2 regions of the Streptomyces kryoterrae genome follow, and region 1 is predicted to be linked to the other one. Evidence: predicted binding sites of a transcription regulator. Region 1 holds the regulator's gene; the other holds the start of a gene.
The links. The regulator HspR, encoded in region 1, represses chaperone genes until heat shock. The targets are predictions, from matches to a motif close to TTGAGNNNNNNNNNCTCAA.
Positions count from the first base shown of each region.

Region 2: a site for HspR is predicted at 2,907-2,925, ahead of dnaK (molecular chaperone DnaK). Genes of this name have one in related genera too.

Region 1 covers NZ_CM133358.1:5,536,062-5,543,406, reverse strand. The annotation lists gene ACW4TU_RS24360 (alpha-E domain-containing protein) at 1-537, shown strand, start outside; gene ACW4TU_RS24355 (transglutaminase family protein) at 612-1,454, shown strand; gene ACW4TU_RS24350 (sugar ABC transporter substrate-binding protein) at 1,520-2,647, opposite strand; partial or broken gene ACW4TU_RS24345 (PA14 domain-containing protein) at 3,031-3,843, shown strand; gene ACW4TU_RS24340 (heat shock protein transcriptional repressor HspR) at 3,962-4,411, opposite strand; gene dnaJ (molecular chaperone DnaJ) at 4,417-5,604, opposite strand; gene grpE (nucleotide exchange factor GrpE) at 5,641-6,291, opposite strand; gene dnaK (molecular chaperone DnaK) at 6,288-7,345, opposite strand, start outside.
Region 2 covers NZ_CM133358.1:1,660,753-1,668,097, forward strand. The annotation lists gene ACW4TU_RS06835 (SAM-dependent methyltransferase) at 39-854, shown strand; gene dnaK (molecular chaperone DnaK) at 978-2,861, opposite strand; gene ACW4TU_RS06845 (OsmC family protein) at 3,019-3,447, opposite strand; partial or broken gene ACW4TU_RS06850 (DUF2201 family putative metallopeptidase) at 3,514-3,927, opposite strand; gene ACW4TU_RS06855 (alkaline phosphatase family protein) at 3,944-6,019, opposite strand; gene ACW4TU_RS06860 (hypothetical protein) at 6,107-6,541, opposite strand; gene ACW4TU_RS06865 (MBL fold metallo-hydrolase) at 6,663-7,345, shown strand, end outside.

The DNA.
Region 1 (7,345 bases):
GTACGACGCAGATCCGCCCTCTTCTTCGGACTCGCCGACTCGACCATGAGCCGCGACGACAGCTGGCGTTTCGTGGTGCTGGGGCGCAGCCTGGAGCGGGTGGACATGACCGTACGGCTGTTGTCGGTACGGGTGTTGGACGCCGCCCACGCCCCGGACTGGCCGACGCTGCTGAGCGCGAGCGGTGCGGACGAGGCGTACGCGCGTATCTACAGCGGTTTCGGGGACACTCCAAGAGTGGCCGAATTTCTGCTCCTGGACCGGGACTTCCCGCGCTCGGCGCTGCACGCGCTGACCACGGCGGAGGAGTGCCTCGCGGCCCTCGGCCGCCCGCGCCAGGACCCGGCCCGGCGCCCGATCGGCCGGCTGCGCACCCGCCTGGAGTATCTGGACTCGCAGGCCATGGAGGACCAGCTCCCGGTGCTGCTGCAGGACTTGCAGACCGCCTGTATGGCCTCGGCGGAGGCGGTCGCGGAGAAGTTCTTCCCGTACCAGGGGCCCGTGGAGTGGGCTCAGGAAGGAGCACGAGCAGTATGAACGGCAACGGGACGGACAGCATGACGAGCGGTGGGACAAGCGGCGGTACGAGCATCATGTCGACGAACGCGCCGATGACCCGCCGGCTCCGTATCCGGCACGTCACCCATGTCGCGTACGCGCAGGCCGTGATCTCCTCGCACAACGAGGTCCGGATGACCCCGCTGACGCTCCCCGGCCAGACGACGCTGGACGCCCGGGTCACCGTGAACCCGGCGACGTCGACCTGGTCGTACTGGGACTACTGGGGTACGCAGGTCACGGGTTTCGACCTGATGGATCCGCACGCCGACCTCACGATCACCGCCCAGAGCCTGGTGGAGACGGCCCCGCCGGGCCCCCTGGACCCCGCGCCGAGCTGGGCCGAGGTGGCCGACCGGACGGCCAACTCCCGGCTGCTGGAGTACGCGACGACGACGGGACGGACGACGGTGCCGCCCGAACTGGTGGCGCGGGCGCGGGAGGTGGCGGTGGGTCTCGACCCGCACGAGACGGCGACGGCGGTGTCGTCGCTGGTCGCGGACCGGGTGTCCTACCTGCCCGGTACGACGGGCGTGAACACGTCGGCGGCGGAGGCGTGGGAGCAGGGCGCGGGCGTCTGCCAGGACATCGCCCATGTGACGATCGCGCTGCTGCGGGGCCTCGGCCTGCCCACCCGCTATGTCTCCGGCTACCTCCACCCCGAGCGGGAGGCGGAGCTGCACCGCCCGGTGGAGGGCCAGTCCCACGCCTGGGTGGAGTACTGGGCGGGCGACTGGTGCGGCTACGACCCGACGAACCGGACGCGCGCCGACGAGTCCCATGTGGTGGTCGGCCGGGGACGCGACTACGACGACGTGACACCGCACAAGGGCGTGTACCGGGGGGTGGCCGGGGGGCCGCCGGAGGTGACGGTGGAGTTCACGCGGGTGGCCTGAAATGACCCGTCCGCAGGCGTGGCGCGCACCTCGGGGTGCGCGCCACGCCTGCGGACGGTGTGCGGCTACTTCAGCCCGAGGGCCTCGCAGTCGGCCTCGAACTTCGCGGTGCAGATGTCGGACACCTTGTAGATGCCGTCCTCGATGACCGTGCTCCTGATGTTGGCCTTCGTCAGGGCGACGACGCTCACCAGCTGGGAGGGGACGTTCTTGGTCGTGGGGCTGTCGACCTTGTCCCGGGTGAGGGCGTCGAACTGGATGTCGCGGCCCTGGATGCGGGCGACGGCCATCTCGGCCGCCGTCTGGGCCTCCTGCGGGTACGACTTGTAGACGCTCATGTACTGCTCGCCGGCGATGATCCGCTGCACGGCGGCCAGTTCGGCGTCCTGCCCGGTGATCGGCGGCAGCTTGGTGACACCCGCGGCCTCCAGGGCGTCGATGATGCCGCCCGCCATGCCGTCGTTGGCGGAGTAGACGCCGGCGATGTCGTCCGCGCCGATCGCGGCGATCGCCTTCGTCATGTTCGCCTCGGCGTTCTCCGGCTTCCAGTCCTTGGTGTCGAAGGACTCCGCGATCGTCACCTTGCCGTTCAGCTCGGAGAGGGCGCCCTCCTTGAACTGCGCGGCGTTCGGGTCGGTCACCGACCCGTTCATCATGACGATCTTCTGCGAGACGTTGTCCCCACCGCCGAGGGCCTCCAGGAGGGAACGTCCCTGCACCTCGCCGACGAGTTCGTTGTCGAAGGAGATGTACGCGTCGATGGGGCCTTCGGCCAGCCTGTCGTACGCGATGACCGGGATCCCGGCGTCCTTGGCCTTCTTGACCTCGCCGGCGATGGCGTGCGCGTCCACGGCGTCGAGGAGCAGGACGTCGACCTTGTCGTCGATCATCTGCTGCAACTGCCTGGCCTGCTTGGCGGAGTCCGCCCCGGCGTTGGCGTAGTCGACCTTGCCCTGGCCGCTGGTGAGCGACTCGACCTTGCTCTTGATGATCGGGTAGTCGAACTTCTCGTACCGGGTGTTCGCCGTCTCCGGAAGCAGCAGGCCCACCGTGATGTCGTTGCCCTTGGTGGGGGTCGCCTCAGCGGCCTGACCACTGGCGTCGAGTGCGCCGCAGCCCGCGGCAAGGGAGACCGTGACCACGGAGGCGGCCACGGCCGTGGCGGAACGACGCAAACGAGCCACGCGACTCATGTGAATCGGACGAGCCGGACGAGTCAGACGAAACATTCGGGTGCTCACTTCAGGTGCTTTTAGGACGTGGATGCAACAGTGCGGCCCATGTGTCTGAAAAGACAACGCGGGCGAGCCCGCACGCGTCAAGCGGAACTACTCATCCGGAGGGCAACATCACACTCCGTCGCCTACGTGAAGAAGTGGCGGAAGTCCGCACAAACAGCCTTCGCACACCCTCCCCAAGTGCCCGGACCGAGTGCGCGAAGACCTGTCCGGGACCCGTCCAGGCACCGTCCGAGATCGGTACAACCAAGCGCGTTGCTCACGAATCCTGATCATCGACGGCTGGATTTCGCCGTTCCCGAACGGACGCGATGGATGCGAAGGATGCGAAGGACCGAATGATCTCAGCCAGACGTACGAGGGTCACCGGGGCCGCGAGGAGCACCGCCGCGACCGCTGCCGTGCTCGCCACCGCCGGCGGACTGCTCACCGCGGTCGCCGCCGCCGCGACCGCCTCGGCGGCCACGGTCACGTGCGCCTCCCCCGCCTGCAAGCGCCAGTTCTTCGCGAACACCACCTTCTCCGGCACCCCGAAGAAGACGGACTGTGACACCACCATCGCCGAGAACTGGGGCGCGAAAGCCCCCGCCACCGGGCTCCCGAAGGACAACTTCGGCGTGCGGTGGACGGTGACGCGGGACTTCGGATCGGGCGGGCCGTTCGCCTTCACCGCCGCCCCGCAGGACGGCATCCGGGTGTACCTGGACGGCAAGGTCAAGGTAGACCTCACGATTCCGTCCGGCAAGCACACCCTGCGCGTCGACTACGCCGCCTGGACGGGCAACGCGAACGTCAACTTCGCCTACACACCCCGCACTTCGGCGAGCGTCGACAAGGTCAAGCCCCTCGCCCCGACGGGCCCCTCCGTCACGTACGACAAGGCGACGGGCAAGGCCAAGCTCACCTGGGCGAAGAACAAGGAGCTGGACCTCGCGGGCTATCGGATCTACCGCACCCTGAGCGGGAGTTCGTTCGGCCCCAAGCCCCTCGCGACGACCACCGCGACCGCCGCCACCACGTACACGGACTCCGTACTCCCGAAGACCGGTGGGGCGTACGCCTACGAGATACGCGCGTACGACAAGGCCGGCAACCAGTCGGCAGCCAGCGCAGACGTCACCGCGACGACCGTCGACGCCCGGACCCAGGCCACACATTCGGCGCTATGGCGCTGTGGCTCAACAAGCCCGCACACACGCGAAGGGGCTGGGAGGTTGCTCACCTCCCAGCCCCTTCGGCATGCCACGTGTCACGCGCCGCGTGTGCGCCTCAGTCCGACTGCTGCCGCTTCGGGCGCCAGACCACCAACGCACTGGTCTGCTGGACCTCCTGGTAAGGCACCAGATCCCGCCGGTACGAGGCGTGAACCGCCGCCTCCCGTTGCTGCATGGCAGCCGCCGCCCCGTCCAGCGCGGACTCCATCTCCGCCACCCGCGACTGCAGAGCAGCCACCTGGTTCTCCAGTTCGATGATCCGCTTGATGCCGGCCAGGTTGATGCCCTCGTCCTGCGACAGTGCCTGCACCGTACGGAGCAGGTCGATGTCGCGGGCCGAGTAGCGGCGGCCCCGGCCGGCGGTGCGGTCGGGGGAGACCAGGCCCAGGCGGTCGTACTGGCGCAGGGTCTGCGGGTGCAGGCCCGAGAGCTGGGCCGCCACCGAGATGACGTAGACCGGTGTCTCGTGGGTCAGTTCATACGGATTGCGTCGACGACCGTCCATCTCGGTCAAGCTCCCTTCGCTGCCTCGAACAGCTCCGCCCGCGGATCCTCGTCCGCGGTCGCCTCGCGATACGCCTCCAGTGCGTCACGAGCCTTCCCCGTCAGCTCCGTCGGGACACTCACCTCGACGGTGACCAGCAGATCGCCCCGGGTGCCGTCCTTGCGGACCGCGCCCTTGCCCCGCGCGCGCATCGTGCGCCCGTTGGGCGTGCCCGGGGGCAGCTTCAGGGTGACCGGCGGGCCGCTCAGGGTCGGGACCCTGACCTCGCCGCCGAGTGCCGCCTCGACGAACGTCACCGGCACCGTCACCGTGAGGTTGTCCTCCCTGCGGCCGAAGACCGGGTGGGCGTCGACATGGACGGTGACGTACAGGTCGCCCGCCGGGCCGCCGCGCTCGCCCGGCGCTCCCTTGCCGCGCAGGCGGATGCGCTGGTTGTCCGCCACGCCCGCCGGGATACGCACCTGCATCGTCCGGGAGGACTTGGCGCGCCCGGAGCCGCTGCACACCAGGCAGGCGTGCTCCGCGATCAGACCCCGGCCCTTGCAGTCCGGGCAGGGGTCGGTCAGGGAGAAACCGCCGCCCGAACCGCGCGCCACCTGGCCGGTCCCGACACACGTCGGGCACACGCGCGGCGTGCCGTTCTTGTCGCCGGTGCCCGAGCACGCCTTGCACGGTGACTGGGACGTCATGCGCAACGGGACCGTCGCGCCGTCCACCGCCTCCGTGAAGCTCAGCGTGACCTCGGTGTCGATGTCCTGGCCGCGCCTGGGCTGCGTACGAGTGGTGCCGCCGCTCCGGTTGAACAGGCCGCCGAAGACATCTCCGATGCCGCCGCCGAAGCCGCCCGCACCGGAGCCGGACCCGGCCCCGCCCGGGGCGCCACCGCCGAAGAGGTCACCCAGGTCGAAGTTGAAGGAGCCGCCGCCCGCGCCCGGGCCCGGGCGGAAGCCGCCGTTGCCGAAGAGGGCGCGGGCCTCGTCGTATTCCTTGCGCTTCTTGGGGTCGCCGAGGATGTCGTTCGCCTCGGAGATCTCCTTGAAGCGCTCCTCGGCCTTGGCGTTGCCCTTGTTGGCGTCCGGGTGGAACTCGCGGGCGAGTTTCCGGTACGCCTTCTTGATCTCGGCCTCGGTGGCGTCCTTGGGGACGCCGAGGACCTTGTAGAAGTCCTTCTCGATGAAGTCCTTGGTGCTCATCCCCGACGTCCCTCCCTTCCTGCGTCAATGCTCACGTCAGCCCTCTTCCGGGCCACCGCTCTCCTTGCCGTCCGCCGTGTCGCCCGACTCCGTGCCGGCCTGCGCCCCGGGCTGGGGCTCGGCCACCGCGACCCTCGCGGGACGCAGGTTGCGCTCGCCGAACTTGTAGCCCGGCTGCAGGATCGCCACGCAGGTCGTCTCGGTGACGTCCGGCGCGTACGAGTGCATCAGGGCCTCGTGGATCATCGGGTCGAAGGGCTCGCCCTCCTTGCCGAACTGCTGCAGGCCCATCTTCGCGGCGACGGTCTCCAGCGACTCGGCGACGGACTTGAACCCGCCGACCAGTTCGCCGTGTTCCCTCGCGCGACCGATGTCGTCGAGCACGGGCAGGAGTTCGGTCAGGAGGCTCGCGATGGCGATCTCCTTGACCACGACCCGGTCCCGGTCGACCCGGCGGCGGTAGTTCTGATACTCGGCCTGGAGCCGCTGGAGATCCGCCGTGCGCTCTCCGAGCGCCGTACGTACCTGGTCCAGCTGGGCCGTCAGGCCGGCGACCTGTGCTGCTGCTGCGTCCCCGGCCGGGGCCGCCCCCTCCGAAGAGGGGGCGGCCTTCGGCTCGGCGTCGTCGGGGGTGGCGCCGGAAGGGACGTCGGGCTTCTCGTCGAAGCCCGGAGTCTCCTCCGTCACGCGACACCGTCCTTGCGCTCGTCGTCGACGATCTCGGCATCCACCACGTCGTCGTCGGCCTTCGGGGCCTCGGCGCCGGGCACGTCGTCACCGGCGGCCTGCGCCGCGGCGGCGTCGGCGTACATCGCCTGGCCGAGCTTCTGCGAGACGGCCGCGACCTTCTCGGTCGCCGTACGGATCTCCGCCGTCTCCTCGCCCTTGAGCGCGGCCTTCAGCTCCTCGATCGAGGCCTCGACCTCGATCTTGATGTCGCCGGGGACCTTGTCCTCGTTGTCCTTGAGGAACTTCTCCGTCTGGTAGACGAGCTGCTCGCCCTGGTTGCGGCTCTCGGCGGCCTCGCGGCGACGGTGGTCCTCGTCCGCGTACTGCTCGGCCTCCTGGCGCATGCGGTCGACCTCGTCCTTCGGCAGCGAGGAGCCACCGGTGACGGTCATCTTCTGTTCCTTGCCCGTGCCGAGGTCCTTGGCCGTGACGTGCATGATGCCGTTGGCGTCGATGTCGAAGGCGACCTCGATCTGCGGCACGCCGCGCGGCGCCGGCGGCAGGCCGGTCAGCTCGAACATCCCGAGCTTCTTGTTGTACGCCGCGATCTCGCGCTCGCCCTGGTAGACCTGGATCTGGACGGACGGCTGGTTGTCCTCGGCCGTCGTGAAGATCTCGGAACGCTTGGTCGGGATCGTGGTGTTGCGCTCGATGAGCTTCGTCATGATCCCTCCCTTGGTCTCGATACCGAGGGACAGCGGCGTCACGTCGAGGAGCAGGACGTCCTTGACCTCGCCCTTGAGGACACCGGCCTGGAGCGCGGCGCCGATGGCGACGACCTCGTCCGGGTTCACGCCCTTGTTGGCGTCCTGACCGCCGGTCAGCTCCTTGACGAGCTCGGCGACGGCGGGCATACGGGTGGAGCCACCGACGAGAACGACGTGGTCGATCTCGGAGAGGTTGATCCCCGCGTCCTTGATGACGTTGTGGAACGGCGTCTTGCAGCGCTCCAGCAGGTCGGCCGTCAGCTGCTGGAACTGGGCGCGCGTGAGCTTCTCGTCCAGGTGCAGCG
Region 2 (7,345 bases), 3.9 Mb from region 1:
ACCGAACGAACCCACGGCATTTGAGGAGCACACACCGCATGACCGCACCCGAGGGCGCGCCCACCCGCATAGACACGAGCAGACCTCACCCCGCCCGGGTCTACGACTGGTGGCTCGGCGGCAAGGACAACTACCCGGTGGACGAGGAGCTGGCCCGCAAGATCCTCGCCGTCGACGGCACGGTGCTGCGCGGCGCACGCGCCAACCGCCGGTTCATGCAACGCGCGACGCAGACCGCCGCCGAGGCCGGCATCCGCCAGTTCCTGGACATCGGCACGGGCATCCCCACCGAGCCGAACCTGCATCAGGTCGCCCAGAGCGTCGCCCCCGACGCCAAGGTGGTGTACGCGGACAACGACCCGATCGTCCTGCGGCACGCACAGGCCCTGCTGCACGGGACGGCCGAGGGTACGACCGATTACGTGCACGCCGACGCCCGCGACCCGGAGACGATCCTGCGCCTGGCCGGCGAGTCCCTGGACTTCAGCCGGCCCGTCGCGCTGTCGCTGGTCGCGCTGACCCACTACCTCGGTGCCGAGCCCGAGGGCGACGACGTGCACGGTCTGCTGGAGAAGTACGTCGACGCGCTCGCGCCCGGCAGCTACCTGATCCTCTCCCAGGTCACCCCGGACCTCAGCCCCGAGGCCATCGAGAAGGCGGCCGAGCACTTCCGGCGCAGCGGCACGCCCTTCTTCCCCCGCCCTCTCGCGGAGTTCCACCGCTTCTTCGACGGCCTGGACCTGCTGGGCCCCGGCGTGATCCCCGTCTACGGCTGGCGCCCGGACCCGGAGGACGTGGCGGCCCAGGCAGAGGGCATCGTCCCGGTGTACGCGGGAGTGGCACGCAAGCCCTGAAGGAGGCGCCTCGCGCCCCTCCAGGGGCGCGGGGACCTGCCTTCAGGGGCGGCGGGGCTATCCATGTGCGGCTCCGCCGCGTGGGCGCGATCAGCCACAACGCGCCCGCGGCCCGCGAACCGCCTACGCCCCCCTCTCCCTCCCGTCACCCCCGTCCTCCCGCTCGTCATCAACGATCTCCGCCTCCACCACACCCTCGTCCTCCGGCGCCGAGGCGGAGTCACGGGTGCCGCGTCCCTCTGCCGGAGGCTCCTGCTGGGCCTGCGAATACATCGCCGCGCCCATTCGCTGGCTGACGGTGGCCAGCTTCTCGGCCCCCGCCCGCAGCGCACCGATGTCGGTCTCCTCGGACAGCAGTCCCTTCACCTCCGCGACGGCCGCCGCGACCTCGGACTTCGCCTCCTCCGGCACCCGTTCCTCGTTGTCCCGCACGAACTTCTCGGTCTGGTAGACGAGTTGCTCGGCCTGGTTGCGCGTCTCGGCCGCCTCCCGGCGCCTGCGGTCCTCGTCGGCGTACTGCTCGGCCTCGCGCATCATGCGGTCGATGTCGTCCTTGTGCAGCGCCGAGCCGCCCGTGACGGTCATCTTCTGTTCCCGGCCGGTGGCGAGGTCCTTCGCCGAGACGTGCATGATCCCGTTGGCGTCGATGTCGAAGGCGACCTCGACCTGTGGCACGCCTCGCGGGGCCGGCGGCAGCCCGGTGAGGTCGAAGACGCCCAACTTCTTGTTGTACGCGGCGATTTCACGTTCGCCCTGGTAGACCTGGATGCCCACGGAAGGCTGGTTGTCGGCGGCCGTCGTGAAGATCTCCGAACGCCGGGTCGGGATCGTGGTGTTGCGCTCGATGAGCTTGGTCATGATGCCGCCCTTGGTCTCGATGCCGAGGGACAGCGGGGTGACGTCGAGCAGCAGGACGTCCTTCACGTCACCGCGGATGACGCCCGCCTGGAGGGTGGCTCCGAGGGCGACCACCTCGTCCGGGTTGACGCCCTTGTGCGGTTCCTTGCCGGTGAGTTCCTTCACCAGTTCGGTGACGGCGGGCATCCGGGTCGAACCGCCGACCAGGATCACATGGTCGATCACGGCGAGTTGCACGCCCGCGTCCTTGATCGCCTGGCTGAAGGGCTTCTTGCAGCGGTCGAGCAGGCCGGCGGTGAGCTCCTGGAACTGGGCGCGCGTCAGTTTCTCCTCAAGGTGCAGCGGCCCGTCGGCGGAGGCGGTGACGTAGGGCAGGTTGATCGTCGTCTCCGACGCACTCGACAGCTCGATCTTCGCCTTCTCGGCGCCCTCGCGCAGCCGTTGCAGCGCCATCTTGTCGCCCGCGAGGTCGATGCCGTACTGCCCCTTGAAGCGTTTGACGAGGTGGTCGACGATCCGCTGGTCCCAGTCGTCGCCGCCGAGCTGGGTGTCGCCGTTGGTCGCCTTGACCTCGATGACGCCGTCGCCCATCTCCAGGAGCGACACGTCGAAGGTGCCGCCGCCCAGGTCGAAGACGAGCACGGTCTGCTCCTCGCCCCGGTCGAGGCCGTACGCGAGGGCGGCGGCGGTCGGTTCGTTGATGATCCGCAGCACCTTCAGGCCGGCGATCTCCCCGGCCTCCTTGGTGGCCTGCCGCTGGGAGTCGTCGAAGTACGCCGGCACGGTGATCACCGCGTCCGAGACGTCCTCGCCGAGATACGACTCCGCGTCCCGCTTCAGTTTCTGCAGCACGCGCGCGGAGAGTTCCTGGGCGCGGTAGCGGGTTCCGTCGACGGACCCCTGCCCGGGGAACCGCCAATCGCCGTCGCCCATATGACGCTTGACGGAGCGGGCCGTACGCTCCACGTTCGTCACGGCCTGCCGCTTGGCGACCTCACCGACGAGCACCTCCCCGTTCTTCGCAAAGGCCACGACGGACGGTGTGGTCCTCGCCCCCTCGGCGTTCGCGACGACGGTGGGCTCACCGCCCTCCAACACGGCCACCACCGAGTTCGTGGTCCCGAGATCGATCCCGACCGCACGTGCCACAGCTGTCCCCTTCCGCCAGGACGCTTCCCGCCCTCCAGCACAAACTTGAGCGGCTTCTTCTCAATCCTTTCTCCGGGCCCCTCCTTTGGGGTACCCCGGAAACGACGATGCCGCGCCCCCTCGGAGCAAGGGGCGCGGCAGGGTGCGTGGGCGAACGTCAGGCGAGCTTCGCCGACAGGGTGATCGTCGTACCGGTCAGAGCCTTGCTGACCGGGCAGTTCTCCTTGGCGCTCTCGGCGGCGGCGACGAAGGCGTCCTCGTCGATGCCCGGCACGGTGCCCTCCACGGTGAGGTGGATGCCGGTGATGCCCTCACCCGGCTGGAAGACGACGTCGGCCGAGGTCGTCAGCTTGGTGGCCGGGGTTCCGGCGCCGGCCAGGGCGTGCGAGAACGCCATGGAGAAGCAGCTGGAGTGGGCGGCGGCGATCAGCTCCTCGGGGCTGGTCTTCCCGTTCGCGTCCTGGGCGCGCGAGGCCCACGTCACGGGCTGCGCGGCGATGGCACCTGAGGAGTCGAAGGTGACAACGCCGTTGCCCTCCAGCAGGTTGCCTTCCCAGACGGTGTGTGCAGAGCGCGTGGTAGCCACGGTTCTTCCTTTCGCGTGTGGTCCCGAAGCCGGGGTTCCGTATGCCCCATCCGATCACACTCCGGCTCACTGCACGCGAAAGACCGGCCCCCGTGCGGTGAACGGCTGGAGCACGGTCCCGCCGCCCGTGCATCCGGACCCGTCCGTCGATCTCGGTGACCGGCGGACAGCCCGCGCCGTGTGCGGCGGCATCGCGGAACACGACCCGCGCCGCCGGTACGTTCCGTGCTCCGGCGTACGAGGTGATCGCGCCCTGCGCCTTCCCGAGCAGCGTCCGGTCCGTCGACCCGGAGGTGTCCAGGACCACGCCGAACGTACAGCGGGCGAACTCCTCGGGCGGGAAGTACCGCCCCGCGCGCGGGATGTCGGGGGTAACGACTGACGGCGCGAGGGGCGCGCGTACGACCGTACGGGCTCCGGGCGGGGCACGAACTCGTGCAACCAGCGGGCGAGTTGGGCGTCCAAGGGCAGCGGCGGATGGTCCGGCGGCCCGTGTTCAGGCGACCCGGTGGTCCCCGGGAACCCCCAGGGGCACCTGCGGCCCGTTGCACTCGCGCAGCCAGCGCCGCAGTACGCGGTGGATGTGCTCGGCGCCGACCAGCTCCTCCCCCTCCTCGACCGCCGCCGACAGCCCGAGGGGCGCCATCAGAAAGGGTTTGCCCTGGTCGCCGCCGAGCCCTCCGTGCGAGCCGATCTGCTCCTCGAAGGCGAGCACCTCACCCTCGGCCGGGTCGTACCAGGAGTTGACCATGATGTCGGCGGTGTGCGGGAAGGAGTGTGTACGGCGCACCGCGCTCGCCGCGCCGGGCCCGAAGTCGGCCAGCGGACCGCTGTGTTCGTCGTCCAGAGCGTCCACCGGGATCTCCGCGCCGTGCGCGCCCAGCACCACCCCGCCGTGCTCCTCGCTGCGGACGAGGACGAAGCCGACGCCGGGATGGTTCGCGAGAGTGGTGAGCAGCGCCGGATGGCGGGCGTCGATCTCCTCCTTGGTCATGCGGTGATGCACGTCGGGGAAGGAGATGAGCCCGAGGTTGCCGGAGGCGAGCACCAGCGGTTCGGAGTGGCGGCCCGGGGGCACGTACCGCCCGTCGTCCTCCTCGACGGGCCTGTGCAGCGCGGCGCGCACGGCGGCCCGCGCCTCGGCCCCGCTGTGGGTGCGCCGCGCCTTGCGCGGTACGGGCAGTCCGCAGCCGGCCCGGACCAGGTCGCCGAGGCCGAGCCCGTACCGCCCCCGGAAGGTCTCGCCGGGACTCTGCCCGTGGTCGGAGAGGAGGACGATCCGGTACGGGCGGGGTGCGTGCTCGGCGATCTGCGCGATCAACGCGGCGGAACGGTCGAGGCGTTGGAGGACCTTCTCGGCGTCCCGGCTGTGCGGCCCGGAGTGGTGGGCGACCTCGTCGTAGGCGACGAGGTCGGCGTAGACGGCGGTGCGGCCGGCGAGCATGTCGCCCATCACGGCGGCGACGACCACGTCCCGCTCGACGACGGTCGCGAAGGCACGGATGAAGGGGTAGAGGCCGCCGCGCGCGACCTGCGGGCGCCGTTCGCGCATCCGGGCCACGGTCGACTGGCCGACCTCGCGGCCGACCTCGGCGAAGAAGGACAGGGCGGTGCGGACGGCGTTGGCGGGGTCGGAGAAGTAGGAGAAGTAGCCCGCGCGGGAACGGTTCCCCCGGCCACGCCGCCGCCCCGCGATGGACAGCACGAGGGCCTGCTCCTCGGCGCCGCCGCTGAAGAGGTTGCCCCGGCTGGCCCCGTCGACGGTGAGCAGTCCGCCGTCGCCGGTGCGTTCGACGGCCCGGCGCTGGAGTTCGGCGGCGCTGGTGGGCCGGTTGCAGACCACGACCTCCCCGGTGTCCTTCTCGTACCAGCGGAAGGCCGGGATGTCGTGGTTGGTGCCGTGCAGGATGCCGAGCTGGCTGGCGCCGGTCTGACTGGACCAGTCGGTGCGCCAGGGGGTGAGCCGGTGCGAGGCACCCAGCCAGCTCGCCACGGTCGGCATGAGCCCCTTCTCCACCGCCCGCACCAGGACGTCGTGGCCGACGCCGTCGAGCTGCAGGAACACCACGCCGGGCGTCGTGGGGCCCTCGAACCGCCGTGCGATGCCGCGTCGGTCGGCGAGCCGGTAGAGCCGCCTTCGGTAGGCGTCGTCGTCGCGTACGGCCAGTGCCGCGCCCGTCGCCGAGGCCACGGCGGACATCACCGCGGCGACCACCACCGCCGTCTCCGGGGCCGCCTCGGGGCGGTCGGCCGGGGTCAGCCGCAGGGCGACGAGCAGCAGTCCGCCGTTCAGGAAGAAGACCAGCAGGCCGAGTACGAGGGCGGGCACGAGCAGCAGCAGCCGGACCAGCACCGGCCAGACCAGGGCCGACAGCAGACCGAAGGCGCCGGCGCCGATGGCCGCGGCGACCGCGATCCGGGTGGCGCTGTCGCCGTCACCGGACCGGATCTGGAAGTCCGGCAGGATGCCGGCCAGCACCAGCATCGTCAGCGTGGACACGGCCCACACCGCGACGCTCCGCCCGATCTGGCTGACGATCCGCCGCCAACGCCCCGCACCCACGTCCCGCACACCTCACGTCCCGGCCCGTCCCCACGGCGGGCCTGTGCACACCCTGTCACAACGGGCGGGCGGAGCCCCCGGGTGCCCCGTGCGGGTTCAGCGGCCGTCGTACCCGGCGGTCGGCATCGAGAGGCGGCGGTGGACCCGGGCCTTCATCTGGGCGTCGTACGACGGTTCCGCGTGGCCCACCGTCTCGACCCGCACCCCGCGCCGCTCGCACTCGGCGGTGAACTCGTCGACCGAGGTCAGCGCCTGCTCCAGGACCCGCTGGCTGGGCGCCACGAAGAGGTCGAGGCCCGGCTCGACACCGTCCCACAGGGCACCGTGGTCGGGGCGCAGCCCCCGTACGAGCAGCTCCCGGGTGACGACGTAGCCCTGCTCGGCGGCCCAGCGGGCGCACATCGCGTGCTGGCTGCGGGAGTCGACGAGGAACGGCTCCTCGTCGAGTTCCTCGAGCGGCGTCAGGCTGGCGATCGCGGTGACCCGCGGTACCGGACCGGGCAGGCCGACGGCGGCGTGCGCGTGTCCCATGGCGTCCCCCTAAGCTCCGGGCTTCCCCGTTCACCTCGGGGTTTCCCCACTCGCCCCGGGTTTCCCGCCGACCCTACTCCTGCCCGTAGTCTTCGGGGAGTCGCGCGAAGGAGGCAAAGGGGTGCCGGTGGAGATCACGTGGTGGGGTCACGCCACCTGTACGGTCGAGGACTCGGGCGTACGCGTGCTCACCGACCCCCTGTTCGTGCGCCGGCTCGCCCATCTGCGCCGTCGCCGGGGCGAGTTGCCCCCGCCCGGCGCATGGCGCGCGGACGTGGCGCTCGTCTCCCATCTGCACTCCGACCACCTCCATGTGCCCTCCCTCGCGCGCCTCGCGCCGGGCGTGCGCCTGATCGTGCCCCGGGGCGCGGTGAAAGCGGTACCTGGCCTGTCGCGCCGGCTGGCACATCTCCGGATCACGGAGGTGGTCGCCGGGGACCACGCAAAGGTCGGTGACCTGGTCGTCCGGGCCGTTTCCGCGCGGCACGACGGGCGGCGGCTGAACGTCGGACCTCAGCGGGCTCCCGCGCTCGGCTATGTGATCGAGGGCGAGACCCGGACGTATTTCGCCGGGGACACGGGCCTGTTCGCGTCGATGGCCGAGGAGGTCGGGCCGGTCGACGCGGCGCTGCTGCCGGTCGGCGGCTGGGGGCCGTATCTCGGCGAGGGGCATCTGAACGCGGAGCGGGCGGCGGAGGCGCTGGCCCGGTTGGCGCCGCGCAGCGCGGTGCCGGTGCACTACGGCACGTACTGGCCGATCGGAATGGACGCCGTGCGCCCCCATGAGTTCCACGCGCCGGGCGA